DNA from 3 places in the Kitasatospora cystarginea genome. Region 1 is predicted to be linked to each of the others. Evidence: predicted binding sites of a transcription regulator. Region 1 holds the regulator's gene; each other region holds the start of a gene.
The links. Region 1 encodes HrcA, which represses chaperone genes, less so after heat shock. Its sites were predicted from a motif close to TTNGCACTCNGNNNNNCNGAGTGCNAA; they were not measured.

Region 1 (3,275 bases):
TCCTTGCTGGGGATGGCCGCGATCTGGCCGGTCACCTTGGTGAGTGCCGAGGCCAGCGCGCTCGGCCGGCCGGTGAGCTGGGCGGCGGCCCGGTCGGCGGCCAGCTCGCGGTAGCGCGAGAGCAGCCGGGTGAGCAGGAAGCTGATCGCGTACACCAGCATGCTGACCAGCGGGATGACCAGCATGGCGATGGCCGCGTTGCTGTCGTTGTTGTTCCGGTTGCCGCCGCCGAGGAAGCCGCCGTACAGCGCGATCCGGGTCATCATCCCGGCCAGCACGCCGAGGAAACCGGCGATCGTCATCACCGCGACGTCCCGGTGCGCGACGTGCGAGAGCTCGTGGGCGAGAACGCCCTCCAGCTCCTCCGGCTCCAGTCGGCGCAGCAGGCCGGTGGTCACGCAGACCACCGCGTTCTGCGGGTTGCGGCCGGTGGCGAAGGCGTTGGGCATGTCGTTGTCGGCGACCGCCACCCTGGGTTTGGGCATGTCGGCCATGGCGCAGAGCCGGTCGATGGTGCCGTGCAGCTGCGGGTACTGCTCGGGGCTCACCGGCCGGGCACCCATCGCCCGCTCGGTGATCTTGTCGCTGAACCAGAACTGGGCCACGAAGAGTCCGCCGGAGATCAGCACGATCAGCGGCCACGCCCCGCGCAGCAGGACGATCAGTACGCCCGTGAAGCCCACGTACAGCAGGCCGATGAGGAACATGGTGATGACCATCCGCCCGGTCAGACCACGATCGGGTGCGAAGCGGGAGTGCTGGGATGAAGCCGACATCTCTGCTCCTTCGTTACATCGCTCGCCTTCGATGCTGCCACTCCGGGCGCCCCGGGGCACCGACTTCGTACCCCGGATCCGACAAGGATCACCGGGGCGGCCCGTTCCTGCCGTCGGACCCGGGCCGTACACTGGCAAGTACGGTTCTGGCACTCTGCCTTCCAGAGTGCCAAGAGGCCGGTCGGCCAAGGGATTCAACGGACGAAGACGGAGGTGCGTGCCGTGTACAGCGAGCGCAGTGCTGACGAGCGCAAGCCGGACGCGCGCCGGCTGGAGTCCCGTCGTCCGCTGGACGAGCGCAAGCTGGCGGTACTGCGCGCGATCGTCCAGGACTACGTGGGCACCGAGGAGCCGGTCGGCTCCAAGGCCCTGGTCGAGCGGCACAGTCTCGGGGTCTCACCGGCCACCGTGCGCAACGACATGGCGGCGCTGGAGGAGGACGGTTACATCCACCAGCCGCACACCAGTGCCGGGCGGATCCCGACCGACAAGGGCTACCGCCTGTTCGTCGACAGGCTGGCCGAGGTCAAGCCGATGAGTGCGCCGGAGCGTCGGGCGATCCGCCACTTCCTGGACGGCGCGGTCGACCTGGACGACGTGGTGGCCCGCACGGTCCGCCTGCTGGCGCAGCTGACCAGGCAGGTCGCGGTGGTCCAGTACCCCTCGCTCAGCCGGTCCACGGTGCGGCACATCGAGCTGGTGGCGCTGGCTCCGGCGAAGGTGATGCTGGTGCTGATCACCAACACCGGCCGGGTCGAGCAGCGGCTGGTGGACTGCCCCGGCGCGGTCGGCGAGAACGTGCTGGCCGATCTGCGGTCCAGACTCAACGCCGGCGCGGTCGGCCGCCCGCTGCCCGAGGTGCCCGGCGCGCTGGAGGAACTCCCGGCGGCCTTCGAGCCGTCGGACCGGCCGACGGTCAGTGTGGTGCTCGCCACGTTGTTCGAGACGCTGGCCGAGCAGAACGAGGAGCGGATCATGCTGGCCGGTACGGCCAATCTGACCCGCTTCGGACATGACTTCCCGCTCACCATCCAGCCGGTGCTGGAGGCACTGGAAGAACAGGTGGTCCTGCTCCGCCTGTTGGGTGAGACGGCGGACGCCGGGATGACGGTCCGGATCGGTCACGAGAACGAGTACGAGGGGCTCAATTCCACCTCGATCGTCTCGGTCGGTTACGGTTCCGGCGACCAGAGTGTGGCAAAACTCGGGGTGATCGGTCCGACCCGGATGGACTATCCGGGCACAATGGGGGCGGTGCGAGCGGTGGCCCGGTACGTGGGTCAGATCCTGGCCGAGTCGTAGCACAGGCCGCTGGTTGAACCGGCGGCGACCAGTCGCAAGCACTTCTACAGGCGGAACAAGCGGAGCATTTGGTGGCCACGGACTACTACGCGGTACTCGGCGTCCGACGGGATGCGGGGCAGGACGAGATCAAGAAGGCGTTCCGGCGCCTGGCACGCGAACTGCACCCGGACGTCAACCCGGACCCGAAGACGCAGGAGCGGTTCAAGGAGATCAACGCCGCTTACGAGGTGCTCTCCGACCCGCAGAAGCGGCAGGTGTACGACCTCGGCGGAGACCCGCTGTCGCCCAACGGCGGCGGTGGCGCGGGCGGCTTCGGCGCCGGCGCGGCGGGCTTCGGCTTCTCCGACATCATGGACGCCTTCTTCGGCGCCGCCTCCGGCCAGCGCGGCCCGCGCTCGCGGACCCGGCGCGGTCAGGACGCGATGATCCGTCTGGAGATCACCCTGGAGGAGGCCGCCTTCGGCACCACCAAGGAACTCCAGGTCGACACCGCCGTGACCTGCACCACCTGTTCCGGCGAGGGTGCCGCACCCGGCACCTCCGCGCAGACCTGCGACATGTGCCGCGGCAAGGGCGAGGTCTCCCAGGTCACCCGGTCCTTCCTGGGTCAGGTCATGACCTCCCGTCCCTGCCCGCAGTGCCAGGGCTTCGGCACCGTCGTGCCGACCCCGTGCCCCGAGTGCGCCGGCGACGGCCGGGTGCGCGCCCGCCGTACCCTCACCGTCAAGATCCCGGCAGGTGTGGACAACGGCACCCGGATCCAGCTGGCCGGCGAGGGCGAGGTCGGCCCCGGCGGCGGCCCGGCCGGCGACCTCTACGTCGAGATCGCCGAGACCAGCCACGCGGTCTTCCAGCGGCGCGGCGACGACCTGCACTGCACCGTCACCATCCCGATGACGGCCGCGGCGCTCGGCACCCAGGTGCCGCTGCAGACCCTGGACGGCCTGGAGGAGGTGGACATCCGCCCCGGCACCCAGTCCGGCCAGTCGATCCCGCTGCACGGCCGCGGTGTGACGCATCTGCGCGGCGGCGGCCGAGGCGACCTGATAGTGCACGTCGAGGTGCAGACGCCCGGCAAGCTCGACGCCGAGCAGGAGGAGCTGCTGCGGCGGCTCGCGGCGCTGCGCGGCGAGGAGCGTCCGTCCGGGCAGTTCGCGCCGGGCCAGCAGGGGCTGTTCTCGCGGCTGAAGGACG
Region 2 (3,275 bases), on a different contig from region 1:
TCAGAACTCGCCGATCCTCGGGGAGGATCAGAAGTCCATGTCACCGCCCGGCATGCCGCCGCCGGCCGGGGCAGCGGCCTTCTCCGGCTTGTCGGCGATGACGGCCTCGGTGGTCAGGAACAGCGCCGCGATGGACGCGGCGTTCTGCAGCGCGGAGCGGGTGACCTTGGCCGGGTCGATGATGCCCTCGGCGACCAGGTCGACGTACTCGTTGGTGGCCGCGTTCAGACCGTGGCCGGCGGGGAGGTTGCGCACCTTCTCCACCACGACGCCGCCCTCGAGGCCGGCGTTGGTCGCGATCTGCTTGATCGGGGCCTCCAGCGCGACGCGGACGATGTTGGCACCGGTGGCCTCGTCGCCGTCCAGCTCGAGCTTCTCGAACGCGACACCGGCCTGCAGCAGGGCGACGCCACCACCGGCGACGATGCCCTCCTCGACGGCGGCCTTGGCGTTGCGGACGGCGTCCTCGATGCGGTGCTTGCGCTCCTTGAGCTCGACCTCGGTCGCGGCACCGGCCTTGATGACGGCCACGCCGCCGGCCAGCTTGGCCAGGCGCTCCTGCAGCTTCTCGCGGTCGTAGTCCGAGTCGCTGTTCTCGATCTCGGCGCGGATCTGGTTCACGCGGCCCGCGACCTGCTCGCTGTCGCCGCCACCGTCGACGATGGTGGTCTCGTCCTTGGTGATGACGACCTTGCGGGCGGTGCCCAGGAGGTCCAGGCCCGCGTTCTCGAGCTTGAGGCCGACCTCCTCGGAGATGACGGTGCCACCGGTGAGGATGGCGATGTCGCCGAGCATGGCCTTGCGGCGGTCACCGAAGCCCGGGGCCTTGACGGCGACGGACTTGAAGGTGCCACGGATCTTGTTCACGACCAGGGTCGACAGGGCCTCGCCCTCGACGTCCTCGGCGATGATGACCAGCGGCTTGCCGGACTGCATGACCTTCTCCAGCAGCGGGAGCAGGTCCTTGACCGAGCCGATCTTGGAGTTGGCGATCAGGATGTACGGGTCCTCGAAGGACGCCTCCATCCGCTCCAGGTCGGTGGCGAAGTAGGCGGAGATGTAGCCCTTGTCGAAGCGCATGCCCTCGGTGAGCTCCAGCTCCAGGCCGAAGGTGTTGCTCTCCTCGACGGTGATGACGCCTTCCTTGCCGACCTTGTCCATGGCCTCGGCGATCAGCTCGCCGATCTGGGTGTCGGCGGCGGAGATGGAGGCGGTGGAGGCGATCTGCTCCTTGGTCTCCACGTCCTTGGCCTGGGCCAGCAGCTGGTCCGAGACGGCGGCGACGGCCTTCTCGATACCGCGCTTCAGGGCCATCGGGTTGGCGCCGGCGGCGACGTTGCGCAGACCCTCGCGAACCAGGGCCTGGGCCAGCACGGTGGCGGTGGTGGTGCCGTCACCCGCGACGTCGTCGGTCTTCTTGGCGACCTCCTTGACGAGCTCCGCGCCGATCTTCTCGTACGGGTCCTCGAGCTCGATCTCCTTGGCGATGGAGACACCGTCGTTGGTGATCGTGGGGGCGCCCCACTTCTTCTCAAGGACGACGTTGCGGCCCTTGGGGCCCAGCGTCACCTTGACTGCGTCGGCAAGCTGGTTCATGCCACGCTCAAGGCCGCGGCGAGCTTCCTCGTCAAACGCGATGATCTTGGCCATCGGAAGTGGTCCTCCAGGACACGGTCGACTGCTCGGACCAAGAGGTGCCCGCGACGGACGGCACCCAGGAGCGGGGGTCCTTTCCCCTGCCGCTCCCCGGAACCTCACCGACCCGGTCCGTTGTCACTCTCGAGCGGAGAGTGCTAACGCCAATGATTAGCACTCTGGGATACCGAGTGCAAGCCCAATGCGACAGTGTCGACCGGGAGTCGGCGATCACGAGCGGCCGCCGGTGTCCGGATCCGGACACCGGCGAAGACAGCAGTGGACCCGCACGACGGGGGTCGTACGGGTCCACTGCTCGAACAACGTTGTGAGCGCCAGCTCGTGACCGAGCCGAGGGCTCCGCAGGCCGGAAGGTCAGACCGCAGCGGCGCGGACCATGTCCGCCTGCGGGCCCTTCTGCCCCTGGGAGATCTCGAACTCGACCCGCTGGCCCTCTTCGAGGGTGCGGTAGCCGTCCATCTGGATCGCGCTGTAGTGGACGAACACGTCCGCACCACCGTCGACCGCGATGAAGCCGTAGCCCTTCTCCGCGTTGAACCACTTGACGGTGCCCTGAGCCATTCCGAACTCCCCTTGTGCTGTGCTGGCCCTTCACGGACCCGCAGGGTGCGGGCCCAGGCTGGTAGGCCGGCCCGAGGAAACCCCCCTGGGCGCAGCCGTGCACGCCGCAAACCTCCGCCGCCTCCCGGGAGTTGCCGGGCCGACGGGTGATTGCGTGCGACCGCCGCTGAATGTATCCGGACAGGTGCCCTCTGCAACAGGCCCAACTTCCGGGAATTCCATCCGGAAGTTTTCGGATACCGCGGGATGAAAGCGGCAGACCGTGCCTATTCCCGCCGGGCATAATGGACGAACGCTCGCAAATCGCCGGTGAATTTCTGACGTCGTCCTGACATCTTCTGCGGCAGACTGTCCAAGGTCCGTCTTAGCGGCCGGAAGAGCCCTGTGTATGCGATCGGCCGTCAGGGCGTCGGGGGCGGGCCCGCCGCGGGCCGCGTTCCCGGGGTTGGCCGGCGGGATGCATGCCGGTATCTGCGCACTTTACCGCCCCTTCGGGCCACCCTTTTCCACCGGCACGCCGAGAGCCGCCGACCGGCACGGAAATAGCCATTCCATGCCCGTCGACGGCTCCCGGTGTGCTAGTCCCGCGGCATCCGGAGCGGGTGCCGGCCGGTCAGCAGCCGCCGGCCACCGCGGGGATGACCGAGACGCTGGCGCCGTCCTTGATCTCGGTCTCCAGGCCCTCCGCGAAGCGCACGTCGTCGTCGTTGACGTAGACGTTGACGAAGCGGCGCAGCTTGCCCGCGTCGTCCAGGATGCGGGCGGCGATGCCGGGGTGGTTGGCGTCCAGGTCGGCGATGACGGCGGCCAGGGTCGCGCCCTGGGCGCTCACCTCGGCGGCACCGCCGGTGTAGGTGCGCAGGATGGTGGGGATGCGGACGGAAGCGCTCATGGTGCGAAGCTCCTAGGTGCGGTGGTGTCTTGGGGCCGGGAGGGAGCGGGCGGGCGTCAGACGGACGCCAGGCCCGCAGCGCGGAAGGAGTTAAGCGTCGGGCGGATGGTGGCGGTCAGTCCCGCGTCGGCCACCGCGTCCAGGGTCTTCAGACCGTCGCCGGTGT
Region 3 (3,275 bases), on a different contig from region 1:
ACGGCAAAGCACCGCTGCTCTTCCGCCCGCCGTTCGGGGACGGCGCGCACACCGCGGCGCTGAACACAGCGGTCCAGGAGTGCGGCCCGCGCGCGGTGGTGCTCTGGCAGGAGTCGATGCAGGTCCACGACATGCAGTACCAGACCGGCGACAAGAAGCTGAAGCCCGGCGACATCATCCTGGCGCACTTCCGCGGCCCCTCCGAGCTGCACGGCGAGACCATGACCGAGATGTTCGGCGAGCTGCTCAGTCGGATCCAGGAGCAGGGCTTCGCCGTCGCCCGGCTGGAGGACTACATCCAGGCGCCCGCCGGCTGAGTTCAGGCACCCACCGGCTGGGCCGCCGTCACCGGCCTGGCCAGCATCATCAGCGGACCGTGGTCGGTGCGGCTGAGGATCACCGTCAGCTCGTTCGGGCCACTGGGCTTGAGCTGGCGGCGCAACTCCTCCGGGGTGATGCCGATGCCGCGCTTCTTGATCACCACGGTGCCGACCCCACGCTCGCGCAGCAGTGCCTTGAGCTTCTTCACGTTGAACGGCAACACGTCGCTGATCTCGTAGGCGTGCGCGTAGGGGGTCGGAGCCAGCCGGTCCGAGGTCACGTACGCGATCATCGGGTCGATCAGCCGCCCGTCCACCTGCCCGGCCACCTCGGCGACCAGGTGGGCCCGGATCACCGCGCCGTCCGGCTCGTACAGGTAGCGGCCCACCGGACCCGCCTCGGGGTCGGGCAGGCGGCCGCCGGTCAGGGTGTGGGGGCCGGGCAGCAGGGTCGCGCGGTGCGGCTGGGCGGCCCGGGTGCCGAACCAGAGCGCGGCCTCCTTCACCTCGCCGTGGTCGGAGACCCACTCGGCCTCGGCGTCCTCGGGGACCAGCTCGTGCGGGATGCCCGGCGCGACCTTGAGCGCTCCGAACGGCGTACGGCGGGCGGCCCCGATCGCCCAGGAGAGCGGCGGTGAGTACGCCTCGGGGTCGAACACCCGGCCGCGCGAGGTGCGCCGCGCCGGATCGGTGAAGAGCGCGTCGTACCCGGTCACGTCCACCTCGGTGACGTCCGCGCAGCGCACCTCGATCAGCTCGGCCAGGCCCAGTGCGGCGGCGTTCGCCCCGGCGACCGCGCAGGTCAGCGGGTCGCGGTCGACCGCCAGTACGGAGATCCCCAGCCGGGCCAGTGCGATGGCGTCGCCGCCGATCCCGCAGCACAGGTCGGCCAGCCGGCGCACCCCCAGCTCGGCGAAGCGCCGCGCGCGCCACTCGGCCACGCTGCGGCGGGTCGCCTGCTCGACCCCGTTGGGTGTGAAGTACAGCCGGTCCGCCAGATCGCCGAACTTCGCCCTGGCCCGCTGCCGCAGCTGCGCCTGGGCGAGCGCGGCCGACACCAGCTCGGCCGGGTGCCCGCGGCGCAGCCGGGTGGCCACCGCGAGTTCCTCGCCGGCCTTGAAGTCACGCAGCTCGGCCAGCAGCGTCTGGCCCTCGTCGGTCAGCAGGGCCCGGAACGATTCGATCTCCACGGGGCCATTCTCCCCGTTCGGCACGGACCGGCCGGTCGTCCCGCCGACCCGGGGTGGGGCTGCGCCGCTCCCCGGCGGGGCGGATCGCGTCTGGCGCCGGCGCGCTCACGGTGCTCCGGCGGCCGGTGATTCGAGCACGAGTGCGGTTGATTGGCCGCTTCGAGCGGGTTCCGCGGAACACCGAGCCACGCCGTTGGCACTCTGGTTGACTGAGTGCTAACGGCCCCCTATGGTCGTTCCTGGCACTCTCCACCGGGAGAGTGCTAACGCGATCGAGCGTGTCTGACCCCCGCGACGGCAGGCCCGCAGGCATCGCCACCAACCTGTAGGACTACCCCGTAATCTCCGAAGGGGAGCTCGGACGTGACCACCGTCAGCAGCAAGGTTGCCATCAAGCCGCTCGAGGACCGCATCGTGGTCCAGCCGCTCGAGGCCGAGACCACCACGGCCTCCGGCCTGGTTATCCCGGACACTGCCAAGGAGAAGCCCCAGGAGGGCGTCGTCCTGGCCGTCGGCCCGGGCCGCTTCGAGGACGGCCAGCGTCTCCCGCTCGACGTGAAGGTCGGTGACGTCGTCCTGTACTCGAAGTACGGCGGCACCGAGGTCAAGTACAACAACGAGGAGTACCTCGTCCTGTCGGCCCGCGACGTCCTCGCGATCGTCGAGAAGTAAGTCGTAGCGACCCGCCCCGGATCCGTGTCGGACCAGACACAGGAGCCCGGGGCGCGGTTGTTGGCTCACGTACGCAGAAACCCCGAGGGAACGGAACCATGGCGAAGATCCTGCAGTTCGACGAGGACGCCCGCCGCTCGCTGGAGCGCGGTGTCAACAAGCTGGCCGACACCGTCAAGGTGACCATCGGCCCCAAGGGCCGCAACGTCGTCATCGACAAGAAGTTCGGCGCTCCGACCATCACCAACGACGGTGTGACCATCGCCCGCGAGGTCGAGCTGGACGACCCGTACGAGAACCTCGGCGCCCAGCTGGTCAAGGAGGTCGCCACCAAGACCAACGACGTCGCCGGTGACGGCACCACCACTGCCACCGTGCTGGCCCAGGCCCTGGTCAACGAGGGTCTGCGCAACGTCGCCGCCGGTGCCGGCCCGGCCGCCCTGAAGAAGGGCATCGACAAGGCCGTCGCCGCCGTTTCCGAGCACCTGCTCTCCGTCGCCCGCGAGATCGAGGGCAAGGACGACGTCGCCGCCGTCGCCTCGCTCTCCGCGCAGGACACCCAGGTCGGCGAGCTGATCGCCGAGGCGATCGACAAGGTCGGCAAGGACGGTGTCATCACCGTCGAGGAGTCGAACACCTTCGGCGTGGAGCTGGACTTCACCGAGGGCATGCAGTTCGACAAGGGTTACCTCTCGCCGTACTTCGTCACCGACGCCGAGCGTCAGGAGGCGGTCCTGGAGGACCCGTACATCCTGATCAACCAGAGCAAGATCTCCTCCATCCAGGAGCTGCTCCCGCTGCTCGAGAAGATCCTGCAGAGCGGCGCCTCCAAGCCGCTGCTGATCATCGCCGAGGACGTGGACGGCGAGGCGCTCTCCACCCTCGTGGTGAACAAGATCCGTGGCACCTTCAACGCCGTGGCCGTCAAGGCCCCGGGCTTCGGTGACCGCCGCAAGGCCATCCTCGGCGACCTGGCCGTCCTGACCGGCGCCACCGTCATCTCCGAGGAGGTCGGCCTCAAGCTCGAGCAGGCCGGTCTGGACGTGCTGGGCACCGCCCGCCGCGTGACCATCACCAAGGACGAGACCACCGT

Region 2: the regulator HrcA is predicted to act here: its motif matches at 1,807-1,833, upstream of groL (chaperonin GroEL).
Region 3: the regulator HrcA is predicted to act here: its motif matches at 1,704-1,730, upstream of groES (co-chaperone GroES).

What each region holds. Positions count from the first base shown of each region.
Region 1 covers NZ_BAAATR010000022.1:117,612-120,886, forward strand. The annotation lists gene htpX (zinc metalloprotease HtpX) at 1-776, opposite strand, end outside; gene hrcA (heat-inducible transcriptional repressor HrcA) at 1,065-2,078, shown strand; gene dnaJ (molecular chaperone DnaJ) at 2,150-3,275, shown strand, end outside.
Region 2 covers NZ_BAAATR010000017.1:75,321-78,595, reverse strand. The annotation lists gene groL (chaperonin GroEL) at 28-1,650, opposite strand; gene ABD369_RS19865 (cold-shock protein) at 2,011-2,217, opposite strand; gene ABD369_RS19860 (ubiquitin-like small modifier protein 1) at 2,831-3,109, opposite strand; gene thrC (threonine synthase) at 3,166-3,275, opposite strand, start outside.
Region 3 covers NZ_BAAATR010000003.1:33,645-36,919, reverse strand. The annotation lists gene ABD369_RS03945 (polysaccharide deacetylase family protein) at 1-317, shown strand, start outside; gene ABD369_RS03940 (class I SAM-dependent methyltransferase) at 320-1,510, opposite strand; gene groES (co-chaperone GroES) at 1,874-2,182, shown strand; gene groL (chaperonin GroEL) at 2,281-3,275, shown strand, end outside.